2 regions of the Corynebacterium mycetoides genome follow, and region 1 is predicted to be linked to the other one. Evidence: predicted binding sites of a transcription regulator. Region 1 holds the regulator's gene; the other holds the start of a gene.
What was found. The regulator LexA, encoded in region 1, represses DNA repair genes until DNA is damaged. The targets are predictions, from matches to a motif close to CGAACANNTGTTCG.
Positions count from the first base shown of each region.

Region 2: BLS40_RS09145 (HNH endonuclease signature motif containing protein) is a predicted target of LexA. The motif match lies at 4,914-4,927, and genes of this name have one in related genera.

Region 1 covers NZ_LT629700.1:734,974-742,496, reverse strand. The annotation lists gene BLS40_RS03685 (PTS fructose transporter subunit IIABC) at 1-1,171, opposite strand, end outside; gene BLS40_RS03680 (1-phosphofructokinase family hexose kinase) at 1,176-2,165, opposite strand; gene BLS40_RS03675 (DeoR/GlpR family DNA-binding transcription regulator) at 2,222-3,022, opposite strand; gene lexA (transcriptional repressor LexA) at 3,151-3,837, opposite strand; gene BLS40_RS11305 (hypothetical protein) at 4,327-4,449, shown strand; gene nrdR (transcriptional regulator NrdR) at 4,510-4,968, shown strand; gene hrpA (ATP-dependent RNA helicase HrpA) at 4,984-7,523, opposite strand, start outside.
Region 2 covers NZ_LT629700.1:1,896,020-1,903,542, reverse strand. The annotation lists gene BLS40_RS09165 (1,4-dihydroxy-2-naphthoyl-CoA synthase) at 1-607, shown strand, start outside; gene menE (o-succinylbenzoate--CoA ligase) at 620-1,750, shown strand; gene BLS40_RS09155 (glycosyltransferase) at 1,751-2,605, opposite strand; gene BLS40_RS09150 (1,4-dihydroxy-2-naphthoate polyprenyltransferase) at 2,653-3,552, shown strand; gene BLS40_RS09145 (HNH endonuclease signature motif containing protein) at 3,549-4,793, opposite strand; gene BLS40_RS09140 (YegP family protein) at 5,388-5,570, shown strand; gene BLS40_RS09135 (AEC family transporter) at 5,628-6,545, shown strand; gene BLS40_RS09130 (DUF4229 domain-containing protein) at 6,555-6,866, opposite strand; gene BLS40_RS09125 (hypothetical protein) at 6,912-7,169, shown strand; gene BLS40_RS09120 (helix-turn-helix domain-containing protein) at 7,166-7,411, opposite strand; gene galE (UDP-glucose 4-epimerase GalE) at 7,419-7,523, opposite strand, start outside.

The DNA.
Region 1 (7,523 bases):
GCCCGTAGCCGATGTAACCGGATAGTGCCGAGACCACGAATCCCATGCCCATTTGGCCCGTGGCAAACAGCACGGCGCCCAGGTAGAGCAGCCACCCGGAGCGCTCGAACGTCATCACGGCGCCGTCCACGTTGACCTGGTTTCCGGGCAGGTTGGTGGGGGAGAACTGCGTGGCAATCGCCTGCCACCCGTTGGCCATGTCGTAGCCGCCGATGAGGAATCCGAGCGCGAGCAGGAGGCCGCCGGCGGCGACGAACGGGACCATGTAGGACACGCCGGTCATCACCGCCTGCTGGATGCGCTTCGGCCAGCTGTCGGTGCTCTGGCGCGCGGCGTCGCCGTCGTCACCCGCGGACGTCGATGCCTTGACGACGTCCGCGTCCGGGTCGTCCGCCGCGGCGACGGCGGCGTCGATCAGCGCGTCGGGGGAGTCGATGCCGCGCTTGACGGGGGCGTTGATCAGCGGTTTGCCGGCGAAGCGGCCCTGGCCGCGCACGGCGACGTCGTGGGCGAAGATGACGGCGTCTGCGTCGCGGATAAAGGAGTCTTCGAGGGCGTCGTAGCCGGAGGAACCCTGGGGTTCGACGCGCAGGTCGACGTCGTCACGCTTCTGCGCGGCCTGAACCAGGGCGTCGGCGGCCATGTAAGTGTGCGCGATGCCGGTGGGGCACGAAGTCACCGCGGCGATCCTGTACACCCGCTTCGGCGGCTCGGGCGCTCCGCCGACGACGGCGATGATCTCCGCGACGGCGTCGTTCGGGGTCGCGGCTGCGCGCAGCTTATCGACGAACTCCCCACGCACCAGGGCCCTGGCCAAGGTGGACAGGATTTTCAGGTGTTCCTTGCCGCCGCCTTCGGGCGCGGCGATAAGGAACACCAGGTCCGCGTCCCCGTCCGGGCCGCCGAAGTCGACCGGACGGGCCAGCCGGGCGAAGGCGAGGGTGGGCGTGGCGACGGCGGAGGAGCGCACGTGCGGGATGGCGACGCGGCCGGGAACACCCGTCGGGGCTTTGGCTTCGCGCTCGATGGCGCCGTCGGCAAGCGCGGCCGCGTCGGTGGTGCGGCCGGCGGAGGCAACCATGCCTGCCAGGCGGGTGATGACATCGGTGGGGGCGGATCCGAAATCGACGTCGAGGCCGACGAGTTCGGGGGTGATTAACTGGGGGCTCATGGCGTCAGTCCTTCTCGGAGGTGGAGAGCGGGAAAACGTCTGTGTGGGCGAGGTCGATCTCGGCCGGCGAGGGGATGCCGGTGGCGGGCTTCGCGGCCGCCGCCGAGCCGTAGGCAACGCTGCGGCGCAGGCATTCCGCGGGCGCTTCCCCCGCGACGCGCGCCATGATGTAGCCGGCCAGCGCCGAGTCGCCCGCGCCGACGGTGGACTGCGCGGCGGCGGGGGGAGCGGTGGCGGCCCAGGCGCCGGACCCGGTGACCAGCACCGCTCCGGCTGCACCCAGGGTGACCACGACCTCCTTGACGCCGGCGGAGCGCAGGGTTTCTGCGTGGGCGCTGATCTCCGCGTAGTCGCCGCGGGCGGCCTGCTGCTCGAGCTCGCGGCCAGTGGTCCCGGAGTCGGTGAGCTGGGCGAGCTCGAATGCGTTGGGCTTCATCACGTCGGGCGCGGCGTCGGCAAGGTGGGCGCTCAGCGCCACAAGCGGCTTGTCGGAGGTGTCGATGGCGACGACCGCCCCCGGGCAGGCCTTGCGGATCTGGCGCGCGAGCGTGGCGTACCAGTCCAGCGGTGCGCCGGGCGGCAGGGAGCCGGCCATGACGACCGCGTCCGCTCCGCCCTCGGCCATGGTGGAGATGACGGTGTCCGTGATGCGGGCGACGTCGGCGCTGCCGAGCAGTGGGCCGGTCTCGTTGATTTTCGTGGTGCGGCCGCCGCGCTCCGACAGTGTTGTGTTGGTGCGGACGGTGCCGTCGATGGGCACCGTCTTGAGCGGAACGTCCGCCGTGCGGCACAGCAGAGTGAACGGGTCTGTCGGCCCGCAGGGCGCGATGGCCAGCGTGGGCTGGCCCGCCTGTGCGCAGGCGCGGGCGACGTTGATGCCTTTGCCCCCGGCCTCGCGGCAAGCTCGGAGGGCGCGGTTGACGCCACCCACCTCTAGAGAGTCGAGCTCGAGTGTGGCGTCGATGCTCGGGTTGGGAGTGAAGGTGACTATCACTGCGGGGCTCCTCGGGGTCTCGTTACCCCCGATTCTTTCCGAATGTGCCCGGTTGGTCAAGAGGGGGTAGTTTCTCCCCCTGCCAGAATGACCTCGACGCCGTGCTGGGCGAGCTCGTCCAGGATCGATTGCGGGGCGGCGTCGTCGGTGATGACTACGTCGACGTCGTCAAGCGGGGCGAAGCTGACCAGGTAGTCGTTGCCGAGCTTCGAGGAGTCGCACAGCACGACCACTGTGCGCGCGTTGGTCACCATCGCGGACTTGATCGCCGCCTCTTGCGCGTCCGCCGTGGACAGACCGTGCTCGACGCTCAGCGCGTTGGTGCCAATAAACGCCACGTCGGCGCGCAGAAGGGCGAGGGAGCGCAGCGCCGTAGGTCCCACCACCGCCTGCGTAATCGCGCGGACAGACCCGCCGAGCAGCTGGACGTGGGGCAGCTGCGCCGCGGACAGATCCAGGGCGATCGGGATGGAGTTGGTCACGATCTGCCAGGAGGGCGCGTGCGGGTGCGTGGCGATGATGCTGGCGAGCGCGTGAATCGTTGTGCCGGAGTCGAGGAAGATCCCGCCCTCGGGGTGGTCCGGAAGGAAAGCGAGCGCCGCGCGCGCGATTGCCGATTTCGCCGAGGATGCGGAGCGGAACCTCGTGTCGAGCGGAAACTCCGTAGTGAGGTAGGACTGGCTGGCCACGGCCCCGCCGTGGACGCGCTGGATCACGCCGTCCCGGTTCAGTGCCGCGAGGTCGCGCCTAATGGTCTCCGCCGTGACGCCGAATTTCTGTGCAAGCTCCGTGACGTTGACCCGGCCCTCGACGGCGGTCAACGACGCGATCTGTCGCCTGCGTTCTTCTGCGTACATGCCTGGGCCGTCCTTGGGGCTGAGAGGGGAGTAAACCGTCTGCCATTGTTCCAAACAAAACCTGCCCGGTTGGGTGTGTTTGTGTTTGCATGCCCCCAAGCGGGGCTACATACGGGGGCGGAGGGGACCTAGAGGGTCCGGAAAACGGACACGACCCGCCCCATGATCTGTGCCTCGTCTCCCTTGATGGGGGAGAACGCGTCGTTGTGGGGCAGCAGCCACACCCCGGAGGAGTCGCGGTGGAACTCCTTGACCGTCGCTTCGCCGTCGAGAAGCGCGGCGACAAACTCGCCCTCCTCCGCTACCGGCTGGGCACGCACGACGACCCAGTCCCCGTCGAGGATGCCGGCGTCGCGCATCGACTCGCCGACGACCTGGAGCATGTAGAGCTCGCCCTCGCCCAGCAGCTCCTGCGGGAGGGGGAAGTAGCTGTCGATGTTCTGCTCCGCCAGGATGGGGGAGCCTGCCGCGATGCGGCCTACCACCGGGACGAAGCGCGGCTGCGACGCATCCTCGGGGGCGACGACGTCCTCGGCGGTGGACTTCCGGGGCTTCGCAGAATCGGGCAGGTGGCGCAAATCTACGGCACGGGGCTTATTGGGGTCGCGCCGGAGGAAGCCCTTCTTCTCCAGTTCCTTGAGCTGGTAGGCGACCGAAGACGTGGACTGCAGCCCGGCGGCGTCGCCGATCTCGCGGATGCTGGGTGGGTACCCGCGCAGCACAACCGCGTCCTGTATCACCTCCAGGATCCGGCGCTGCCGGTCGGACAGGACACTCATGTCAAGCGTGCTCGGGTCGTCTTTCTTGCGGGGCATCGGTTCTCCTCTACTTTCATCGCTACTTCATCGGTACTTCATCGGCGGCGCATCATCGGGCGTGCTTGCAAAGCTACCAGAAGTGGCAAGTTTGTTCGACATTCTTGGCGCGACACTGGACACGTGTTGGACAAGGTGCTATAAATCGAACATAGAGACGGCATCGAACATGTGAACGGTAGCTTGTTCGACGGTGTCCGACTCGCCCTTAGAGTTAAAGGCAACACAACAAAGGAGACAATCATGACCATCCAGATCGATCGTGCCAGCACTGCTCACACTCCCCACACGGCCCACCCGGCCCGGGCTACTACAGTCGCGGTGTGGGACGTCGCCCCCGAGACGCACACGCGCGCGCACTCAACCCGTGTTCGAACCCTCAGTCCACATAATCGAACTCATGAGCGTGTTCCTCGCCTGCCACGGCCCACGGAAATCCCGGCTGAGACCGCATTCGAATCCCGCCACGAAAACCGCGCGGATATTCTCATGGGCGCCGTTCTCGGTCTCGCGCTGATCCTCGGTTCGGCGGCCGGTGGCGCATTCTCCGCGGACCCGGCGGACCAGGGCCATGGGGCGGCGCACGACGTCGTCTCGGCGCAGGTGCGCTAGCTCCCAGCGCTAGGATCTGGCTCTAGGTTCTGGCGCTCGTCCGGGGGTAGTATCGGGGGCATGCACTGCCCGTTTTGCCACCACGAACAGTCGAGGGTTCTCGATTCCCGCGTCATCGACGCCGGGTCCGCCATCCGTCGCCGGAGAGAGTGTGCGAACTGCGGAGGGAGATTCACCACGGTGGAAAAGGCCATCCTCATGGTGGTCAAGCGCAACGGGGTCAGCGAGCCGTTTGATCGCGACAAGCTCATCAGCGGCGTCCGCCGCGCCTGCCAAGGCCGCGACGTGTCCGACGACGCGCTCAAGCGCCTCGCCCAACAGGTGGAGGAGACGGTGCGTAGTCACGGTAGCTCGCAGGTCGACGCCAACGATGTCGGCCTCGCCGTCCTCGAGCCGCTTCGCGCACTCGACGAGGTCGCATACCTGCGCTTCGCGTCCGTCTACAAGTCCTTTGAGTCGGCTGACGACTTCGAGTCGGAAATCCGTCTCATGCGGCGACGGGACAGGGAGAACTTCTGACCCGCCGCCGGCTCGTTAGCGTAGCGCGTCGACCATCTTCTCTATCCGTCTTTGGCTGACGGGCTTCGGGGTGCCCAGGCGCTGCGCGAACAAGCTGACACGCAGCTCCTCGATCTGCCACAGGATGTCCCTCACAGCCCGGGTCTTCTCCCGGCCGCGGGGGAGTGAGCGCAGCTTCGCGTCGAGGTAGCGGCGCGTCGACGCGACGATGTCTTGGCGCTCGGCGTCCCTGTCGGGATCAAGCGCCATGTCCTCCAACCGGATCCGCATCGCTTCGATGTAGCGGGGCACGTGCTGCAGATGCTCCATCCCGTGCGTGGCGATCGCGTGCGGCGGGAAGTAGAACGCCAGCTGCCCGCGCATGTCATCGATCGCCGGGCCGCTCCACTTCTCGAGCTCCGTCGACATGTTCGCGAACTGCACCAGGGAGGGCGCTACCGCGACTACATTTTGGCGCACGCCGAAGGGCACCTGCGGTTTGAGCTCGGTGACCAGGGCCTCGAACTGCTCGGGGGAACGCACGGGGCCACCCGCCGCGAACATGAGGTCGCGGATGGTGGCCACCCGGGCGTCCTCGACAAGCCCGGCCGCCCCGCCGTGCGGGTAGTTGTCCACTGCGACCTTCTGACGCAGCGGCAGCCCCTTCGTCATCTGCCCGGCGTTGACGGGGATCTCCCGCAGCAGCAGCGTCAACGTGGCCGTCACCATGGACGCATCCGCCGCGGCCTTTGTCGGGTGGACGGTCACCTTGACGCCGTCGGCGGTGGCTTCTAACGCGGGGTAGGCGTCGACTGCGTTACCCTCGATGGTGGTGCTCACCGTCTCCGGGACCGCGCCCAGCGTGTCGGCTGTCCACTTCGCGGCGGTGGCCGTTTCCGAGGCGCGGCTCGCCTTGGACACCGACGAGCGGATCTTGCCGGCCTGGCGCCGCTTGAGCGCGCTGAGATCCTTGTCGTGGTCGATGACGCGGCCGCGCTTGTCCACGGCGGCGAACGTCACCTTCAGGTGGTCCGGCAGCGCCTCGGGGCGGAAATCGGACGCGTTGATTCCTGCACCCCCGAGAGCTCGGAGCGCCTCGGCGAGGTCGTCGGTCAGCGGCGTAGAAGGCGTCCCGGACGGCTCAAGCCGGGCGAGCGCCATCCTGGCGAAATCGGGTGCGGGGACGACGGAGCGTCGCAACGCTTTCGGCAGGGTGCGGATGAGCTCGGTGACCAGCTCGAGGCGCAGCCCGGGGACGAGCCAGTCGAACCCGGCCGCCTCGAGCCCCGCGAGAAGCGGGACGGGCACTTCCACGGTGACGCCGTCGAACGGGTCCCCCGGCTCGAACGTGTAGCGCAGCGGATAGTCGATGGAGCCCTGCCGCCAGGTCGTGGGGAAGGAGTCGGCGGAGGCGTCGACGTCGCCGCGCAACAGCTCGTCTGGGTCGAAGTCCAGGTAGGAGGGGTCCTCGCGGCGCTTTGCCTTCCACCACGAGTCGAAGTGGCGCGCGGTGGTCACATCGGCGGGTAGGCGCGCGTCGTAGAAGTCGAACAACGTGTCCTCGTCCACCACGATTCCGCGGCGGCGCACCTTGTCCTCCACCGCGGCGGCGTCGGCAAGCAGGGCCTCGTTGTGGTCGATGAATGTGTGGTGGCGGTTCCAATCACCCCCGATGAGCGCGTGGCGGATGAACATGTTTCGCGCCCCGGGCCCATCCACGCGGTGGTAGGGCACCAGCCGGTCCCGCACGATGGGCAGGCCGTAGAGCAGGGAGGTCTGGTGCACCATCGCGGCCGAGCGCTTGCGCGACCACACCGGCTCGGAGTAGTTGTGCTTGAGCAGGTCGCCGGCGGCGGCCTCCACCCACTCCGGCTTGATTCTGGCCACGTCGCGCGCCCAGAGCCGGGAGGTTTCCACCAGCTCCGCGGCCATGAGGAACTCCGGCGGCTTTTTCGCCAGCACTGAGCCGGGAAAGACCATGAAACGCGTGCCGCGCGCACCCTGGAACTCCTTGGAGTTTCCGTCGCGCGCGCCGATGTTGGACAGCAGCCCCGTGAGCAGGGACTTGTGGATGGCATCTAGGTCGCGCTCGCCCACGACGTTTTCCGCGCGGGACCACCCGAGCTGCTTTTCCACGTCGCGCAGCTGGCGCACTAGGTCGTACCACTCGCGGATACGCATGTAGTGCAGGTATTCGCGGCGCATCCGGGTGCGGAACGCGTTGCCGGAGAGCTCGTCGCGGGACTCGTTGATATAGTCCCAGAGCTTCAGCGCCGAGGCGAAGTCGGAGGTCGGGTCCTTGAACCGGGCGTGCGCCTGGTCCGCCTGGGCCTGAAACTCCAGCGGACGTTCGCGCACGTCCTGAATGGTCATGTACGCGACGATGACCGTGGTGTCATCCAGCACGCCGAGGCGGTTGGCCTCGACCAGCATGCGCGCCATCTTCGGGTCGACCGGGATGCGCGCGATATCGCGCCCGACGGGAGTAAGGGTCGGCGCGCCGTCGCGCTCCTTGTCAGAGATCGCCCCGAGCTCGTGGAGCACCATCAGGCCGTCGCGGATGGACTTCTGATCCG
Region 2 (7,523 bases), 1.1 Mb from region 1:
CCAGTACGCCACCGATTCGGGCGAGGTGGACACCGCGCGCGTCAAAGCCGAAGGCGGCCGCCTGCACATTCTCGAAGTCCAGCGCCTCATCCGCACCATGCCGAAGGTGGTCATCGCCGTGGTCAACGGCTGGGCGGCCGGCGGCGGGCACTCGCTGCACGTCGTGTGCGACCTGACCATCGCGTCGCGCCAGGAGGCCCGCTTCAAGCAGACCGACGCCGACGTCGGCTCCTTCGACGCCGGCTACGGCTCCGCCTACCTGGCCAAGATGGTGGGGCAAAAGTTCGCCCGCGAGATCTTCTTCCTCGGCCGAACCTATTCCGCCGAGGAGATGCAGCGCATGGGCGCGGTCAACATCGTCGCCGGCCACGGGCGCCTGGAGGAGGAGGCCATCGCCGTCGCGCGCGAGATTAACGGCAAGTCCCCCACCGCGCAGCGCATGCTCAAGTTCGCCTTCAACCTTGCCGACGACGGGCTCATGGGCCAGCAGGTCTTCGCCGGCGAAGCCACCCGCCTGGCGTACATGACGGACGAGGCCGTGGAGGGCCGCGACTCCTTCCTTGGCAAACGCGCGCCGAACTGGGACGACTTTCCGTACTACTACTAGGGTGTGTCGCTTGTGACCCACGTGCTGGAAGTTCTCCCCGTCGACCCCCGCGACCCGCTGGCGATCCTGCCCGACATCGAGGAGGCGCTGGCCGGGCAGCGCAGCCTGCTGCCTGTCCCCACCGACGACCCGGCGCGGGCGAACGTGCTGAGGAACACGCAGGGCGTCGGCAAGCGTATCGACGGCGACATCGCCCTGGTAGTGTCCACCTCCGGCTCGACGGGCACCCCGAAGGGGGCCCAGCTGACCGCGGCGAACCTGATCTCCAGCGCGGACGCCACCCACCAGCACCTCGGGGGCGAGGGCCACTGGCTGCTCGCCATGCCCGCCGCCTACATCGCCGGCCTCCAGGTGCTCGTCCGCAGCCTGGTGGCGGGAACCGAGCCCGAGTTCGTCGACCTCTCGCGCGGGTTCAGCATCCCGGATTTCGCCGCCAAGTCCCGTTCGCTCGCGGACACCGGCGAGCGCTGCTACACCTCGCTGACCCCGATGCAGCTGGGGAAAACCCTGGGCTCGCTCGAGGGCATCGACGCGCTGCGACTGTACTCCGCGGTCCTCGTCGGCGGCGCGGCCACGCACCCGGCGCTGCTCGACTCGGCGAGAAAGCTGCGCATCAATGTCGTGACCACCTACGGCTCCTCCGAGACCTCCGGCGGCTGCGTCTACGACGGCCGTCCGATCGCCGGCGCGAAAGTCCGGGTCGCAGACGGCCGCATTCACCTCGGCGGCCCCATGGTCGCCCACGGTTACCGCAACCTCCGCGACCACGAGGCATTCGCGGAGCCCGGCTGGTTCGCCACCTCCGACGCGGGCACGCTTGTCGACGCCCACCTCACCGTCTCCGGCCGGCTCGACAACATCATCGATTCGGGCGGACTGAAACTCCATCCCGAAGTCCTCGAAAACGTCATGCTCCGCGTCGACGGGGTTGTAAACGCCTGCGTCGTCGGTGTGCCGGACGAGCGGCTCGGCCACCGGATCTGCGCCGCATACGCCGGCTCAGCCACCGTGGCCGACCTCATGGACGCATTCGCGGACCTGCCCCGCTGGCAAGTCCCCAAGGAGGTGCGCCATCTCGCCGCCCTGCCCCAGCTGGGCCCGGGAAAGGTGGACCGCGCGGCCGTCGCCGAGCTATTTGTCTAGCTACTCCCCTGCGCGGAGCTTCGCCAGATCCTCCTCGGTGTACGTTGCGTCGAGCTGTGCGTCGTTTCCGCCGCCCCCGAGGTTCTTGCGCACCAGCGCCGTGCGTTGTGATCCAGGCACGATGGAGAACTCGCGCGGGTGCGGGAACACCTGCCGCACCTTGTGGCCGGAGCGCACCGCGCACGCGTTGAGCCACACGTCGTCGGCCTTGGGTGCGTGGTGGGAAAACTCTGTCCCCAGGCTGGCGACGTAGTCCACCATTGACGGAGGGTACGCCACCCCCGACACCCCGGTGGCGAAATGCCGATGCGACGGCGCCGTGGTGTACACCGCCTTCCACCGCCGGTAGTTGTCAAGCTTGTCGCCGTCGAACGTCATCAGGTGCGCGCGGTACGCCACGATAAGGTCGGGGTCCGCGTCCGAGGCGTTGAGCAGTTTTGGGGCGAACCAGCGCGGGTACATCATGTCGTCGTCGACCGTAATTACACGCGTGTCGGTGCCGGCGAACTGGGAAAAGGTGCCAAAATACTTCGTGTGTGGACCAAAAGCACCGTCCGAGCAACGAACCTGAAGTCCCCGATCTACCAAGCCCCGCAACCCCTCCGGCCAGTCCGCCTCGAAATCGTCGCGATCCAGCCAGAGGAACACTGGAAGCAGCTCCGTGCCCATCAACAGCGACGTAATCGCAGCCACCGAAGCCGACATGCGGTTGCCGTGAGTGGTCAGGGAAATTACGGTGTCGCCCTGTTGAGGGAAAGACAGCGACGTAGCGTTAGCCGCGAGCTTTAGCCGCGGCGCCCGCACGAAGGCCCCCACCGAGTTCAGCGCTTGGCGAGCGGCGTAGTCAATCCACATGAGGGCTAACACTAGTACGGATGACCCCGACCCCGCCGGGCGCGGGCATGATGGAGACCATGACCGCTCCAAACTATTCCGCTACCGCCCAAGACTGGTTACAGGCCGCTCGCCCCCACACCTGGGCCAACGCGTTCGCCCCAGTCATCGTCGGCACGGGCGCCGCCGCGTCCAACAACGGCGCGCACCTGGGTCGGGCATTCCTGGCGCTCATCGTCGCGTGGGCGCTCATCATAGGCGTGAATTACGCCAACGACTACTCCGACGGCATCCGCGGCACCGACGACGATCGCACCGGCCCCACCCGACTAACCGCCTCCGGCCTCGCCGCCCCGGCGCGCGTGAAAAGCGCGGCGTTTGTCGCGTTCTTCGTCGCCGCAGTGGCCGGCGCGATCCTAGCGGTGATGTCAGCGTGGTGGCTGATTGTGGTTGGGGCGGCCTGCATCGCGGCTGCGTGGTTCTACACCGGCGGCAAGAACCCCTACGGCTACCAGGGGCTCGGCGAGGCCGCGGTCTTCGTGTTCTTCGGGCTTGTCGCCGTCTTGGGCACCGAATTTACTCAATCGGGTGTGGTGAGCTGGACCGGGTTCGCGGCCGCCTTCGCCATCGGCTCCATCTCCGCGGCCGTCAATCTAGCCAACAATATCCGCGATATCCCCACCGACTCCGTCGCCGGCAAGCACACCCTCGCAGTGCGGCTTGGCGACGCCCGGGCCCGACGCCTCTTCACCCTTCTCACCCTCGCCCCCTTCATCGCCACCTTGTTTCTCGCGTTGGTCTCTCTGCCCGCGCTTGCGGCGCTGATCGCGCTGCCCCTCGCCGTCGCGTCTGTGTTGAAAGTGCTGCGTGGTGCTACCGGGGCGGCACTTATCCCCGTGCTCGGACTCAACGGCAGGGCGATGCTGGTCTGGGCCGTCGTCACCGCCGTCGCGCTGGCGTTCGCCTAATCATCGAAGTCGCCTCCCCTCTCATGGTCGGGCGCGGACCTGTCAATGGCTGATTGAGGCACGAGCGGCCCCGTGAACGCATCTGTCTCCTCCGGAAGCTGCCTCGCCCGGGACACGAAACGCCGCCCTCCTCGGAACCGAAACTCAATGTCGCGCCCGTTGGTGGTGATGTGCGCCTGCCTGTTGCTCACTCGCGAGTGGCAGGACGAGCAAAGGGGTATCAGGTTTTCCAAGTTTGTGCTGCCCCCGTCACTCCACTCCTTGATGTGGTGCACCTCGAGGAAGCGGGTGTGGCTACACCCCGGCATGGCGCACTGGTAGTTCCACACCGCGAGCAAGGCGCGCAGCTGCCCGTTGTTGACGAAGCGCGCGGTGCGCCCGAGGTGAAGGGTCACCCCATCGTTGTCGAGCAGATGCAGCCTGAGCATGGCGTTGTCGAGGTAGTTCTTCACCGTCTCCGACGGCGCAGCAAGGTTACCCGGCAGCCAGGTCCGGCCGTTGGTGGTCATCATGATGTTCACGTGAGCTCCGGGTGCCCGAAGGTCACTCACGGGGCGGGAGCGCACCATGGCAATCATCGAAAGTAAGGCCGAATGCATGTCATCTTTCACTGGTGGCCCAAAGCGCGAAAAGCTGCGCTTGAGCGCATCGGAGAAGGATTCCCGTTTTTGAGGAACGGGCTCCAACTCCTCCGCAGGGTCCACTTCCGGTTGGGCCTGCTTCTCAGCCAGCAGCTCCTCAACCTTCTCTTCATCGGCAAGGTCATGCTCGTCGACGTCCTCGAGCCCATAGTTGGACAGCTGCGCGATCTTCAATGCTGCGAGATAGGCCGCACCGTCCATGGCATTGAGCCGCGCAGAAACGATCACGTCGCCGTTGTCCGCATGGCGCACCCGGTGGTGGTAATCGGGCTCCCTCTCGGCCTCCTGTGAGCTACCCAGGCCTGCCAGAGCTTGCCGAAGCTCTGTGAAGCACAGGCGTTGTGCGAGGTCAACGAGCTGTGCCTCGTTATCCGGAGAGAGGTGCTTCAACAGAAAACGGACGGTGGAATAGCTAAACTCACCACCCCTAAAGGCTTTTGTGAGCAACGGGAAGTCAGGAAGCTGACGCGCAACGCTGACGTACTCGAACGCCGTGGATGGCGCCAGCTTCAGCTCGCGAGCCAGCCACCCCGCCGTCGATGTTTCCCCGAATGACTCTGCCAGTCCGAAATACTCGAAATCGGCCAGAGCGACCAGCATTTCCGCGCGGGACTGCACTGCCCACGTTTGGTTGGAACGAATCGCCCTGACAATGTCCCCCGCCCGACCCGTGGAACTGTACTCGATCGAAGTTTCATTTGCTGTCGACATTTCTACCCCCGTACAAGTGTTCGACCTATTCTGCGCTCCAAGTTAGTGGAACGCTTGTTCTAAGTCAAGGGGCGCGGAGAAAATTTTTCAGCCGCTCCGCCGCTGCGAGTTCCTGGGGTTTTGCAGCACAGTCCTGCGGAGACGACCGAGCGTGTGAAGGTGGACGTCGGTAAGCACGCACCGCTCCGCCGCTGCGGAGTTCCTGGGGTTTTGCAGCACAGTCCTGCGGAGACGACCGTGTGTAAAGGTGGACGTCGGCAAGCACGCACCACTCTGCCGCTGCGGAGTTCCTGGGGTTTTGCAAACCCGGGGTACCGAGGCAGCGGGTGGACGTCGGCAAGCACGCACCACTCCGCCGCTGCGGAGTCCCTGCGGTTTTGTAGAAACCTCGAAGGAAACGTACACGTTGCGGGGCTCTGGCAGCCCCACTTCGAGGAGTAGCGTCCGGAAAATCCATTTCCACACGCATGAGAAAGGCGCACGATGGCTGGGAAGTTCGAAGTTTGCGAGGACAAGTCCGGGAAGTTCCGCTTCCGTCTCAAGGCCGGCAACGGCGAGGTCGTCGCGACGGGCGAGGCCAACGAATCCAGGGCGGCCGCTATCAAGGGCACCGCGGCGGTCCAGCGCGCGGCGGCAGACGCCGAAATCAGAGACCTGACGGCGTAGGACGCCCCACGCTGGATACACTTAAACCCGGCGATTCTACGGAGAGGGCGGTGACTAGTGCTAGACGTACTCACCGGGTTTTCCATCATCTTCACCGTCATCGGTGTCGGCTACGTGCTGGCGCGGCGCGGCATCATCGGCCAGGGCGAGGCGCGGCTGCAGTTCAACCGCGTCGCGTTCTGGGCGACGACGCCGTCGCTGATTTTCTCGTCCGTGGCCACCTCGGACACCTCCACGTTCCTCTCCCCTGTGAACGCCGTGGTCTTCGGGTCCACGCTGATCACGATGGGGATTTTCTGGGTCATTTCGATGATCTTCTTCCGGCAGGATGTGCCGACGAGGATGGCCGGGGCGGCGTCGTCAAGCTATTTCAACTCGGTGAACATGGGCCTGCCCATCGCGCTGTACGTCATCGGCGACGCCACCTACGTCGTGCCCGCGGTGCTGTTGCAGATGGCGGTGCTCTCCCCGTTCATCATCGCCGGCCTCAACGCGGGTGGCAGCGGCAAGCATCACGTGCGCGACTCCATCATCGCGGGCCTGACGGCGCCGATGGTGCTGGCGGCGATCGCGGGCTTCGCGGTTTCCGCGGCCGGCTGGACCGTCCCTGAGCCCGTGATGGCGCCAATCCGCATCCTCGGCGGCGCGTCCATCCCGCTCATCCTCATGAGTTTCGGTGCCTCGCTCAACGGCCGCAGCGTCTTAAAGTCCGGACCAGACCGTTTGCCGACGCTCACCGCAACCGCCCTGAAACTCACGGCGATGCCGGCCGTGGCCTGGGGAATCGCCACCCTGGCGGGGTTGGAGGGCAACCAGCTCTACGCCGCCGTCATCCTTGCAGCGCTGCCGACCGCCCAAAACGTGTACAACTACGCGGCGAACTACCGGGTCGGTGAAACCGTCGCCCGCGACACGGTGTTCCTCACGACGTTTCTGTCGCTGCCGGCGATGCTGTTCATCGCGGCGGTGCTGTAGCGCAGGCGCCTAGCGCTGCGCCAGCTCGTCCTGGATCCAGCGCTTGCGGGCGTCCCGCTGGGCGCGCCAGGTGGCCAGCGCCCCGACGGCGGCGACGCGCTGGCGGGAAAACACGACCATGGACAGCGGGAACGCCACGATGAGCGCGAGCAGCGCGGAGATGATCAGCGGCACCGGGGCGCCGATCGCCACGGCCGCCAGCTGGATAACCACGGTCAAACCCAGGAACAGCGCCAGGCGCAGCCCGCCGTACACCGCGATCGCCTTGTTGGCGCGGGCGCGCACGCCGGGGTCGACCTCGGGGGCATGAAGATCACTCACAAGGCGCTACCCTACCCAATGCCCCCACCCAGTATGTTGGAGGGCATGGGAAGAATCTTGCTCGTGCTCCTCGTCATCCTCGCTGTGTGGATGCTGTGGCGCGCGTTCGGCCCCGGCAGTTCGAAGCGCTACGGGGCGCAGCGCGAAGCGCCTCCCGCCATCAAGGGGCCCGACGATGACGAAGAGTTCCTGTGGAGCATCGAGAAGAATCGCTTCAAGCAGCGCCGCGCCCAGGAAGAAGCAGAGCGCCGCAAACGGGAGGAAGAGGAACGGCGCAAACGGCTCGAGGAGGACGACGACTAGGGCGTCTCAAACGTCATAGCCAGGCCCAACGCGGCGGCCACGGCGGCGACCTTCTCCCAGCGCACGCCTGCCCCGCCGTGCTCGATGGTGTGCAGCGTCGAGCGCGACACGCCGGCGGAGTCCGCTACCTCCTGCTGCAGGCGCCCCGCGGCGCGGCGGGCACGGGCGATCTGCTCCCCCAGCTCGATGAGCACCGGGTCCTCGCTCGCGGGCTTGCCGGTCTTGTTACGGGGTCCGGACATGGCTCGCTTACCTCGCCTCGTCCTCGGCCCGCAGCACCTCCGGCAGCTTCTGGGCCCACGCAAGGGAGTGGCGCACGCCGTCGGCGACGGAGTACTCAGGACTCCAGCCCAG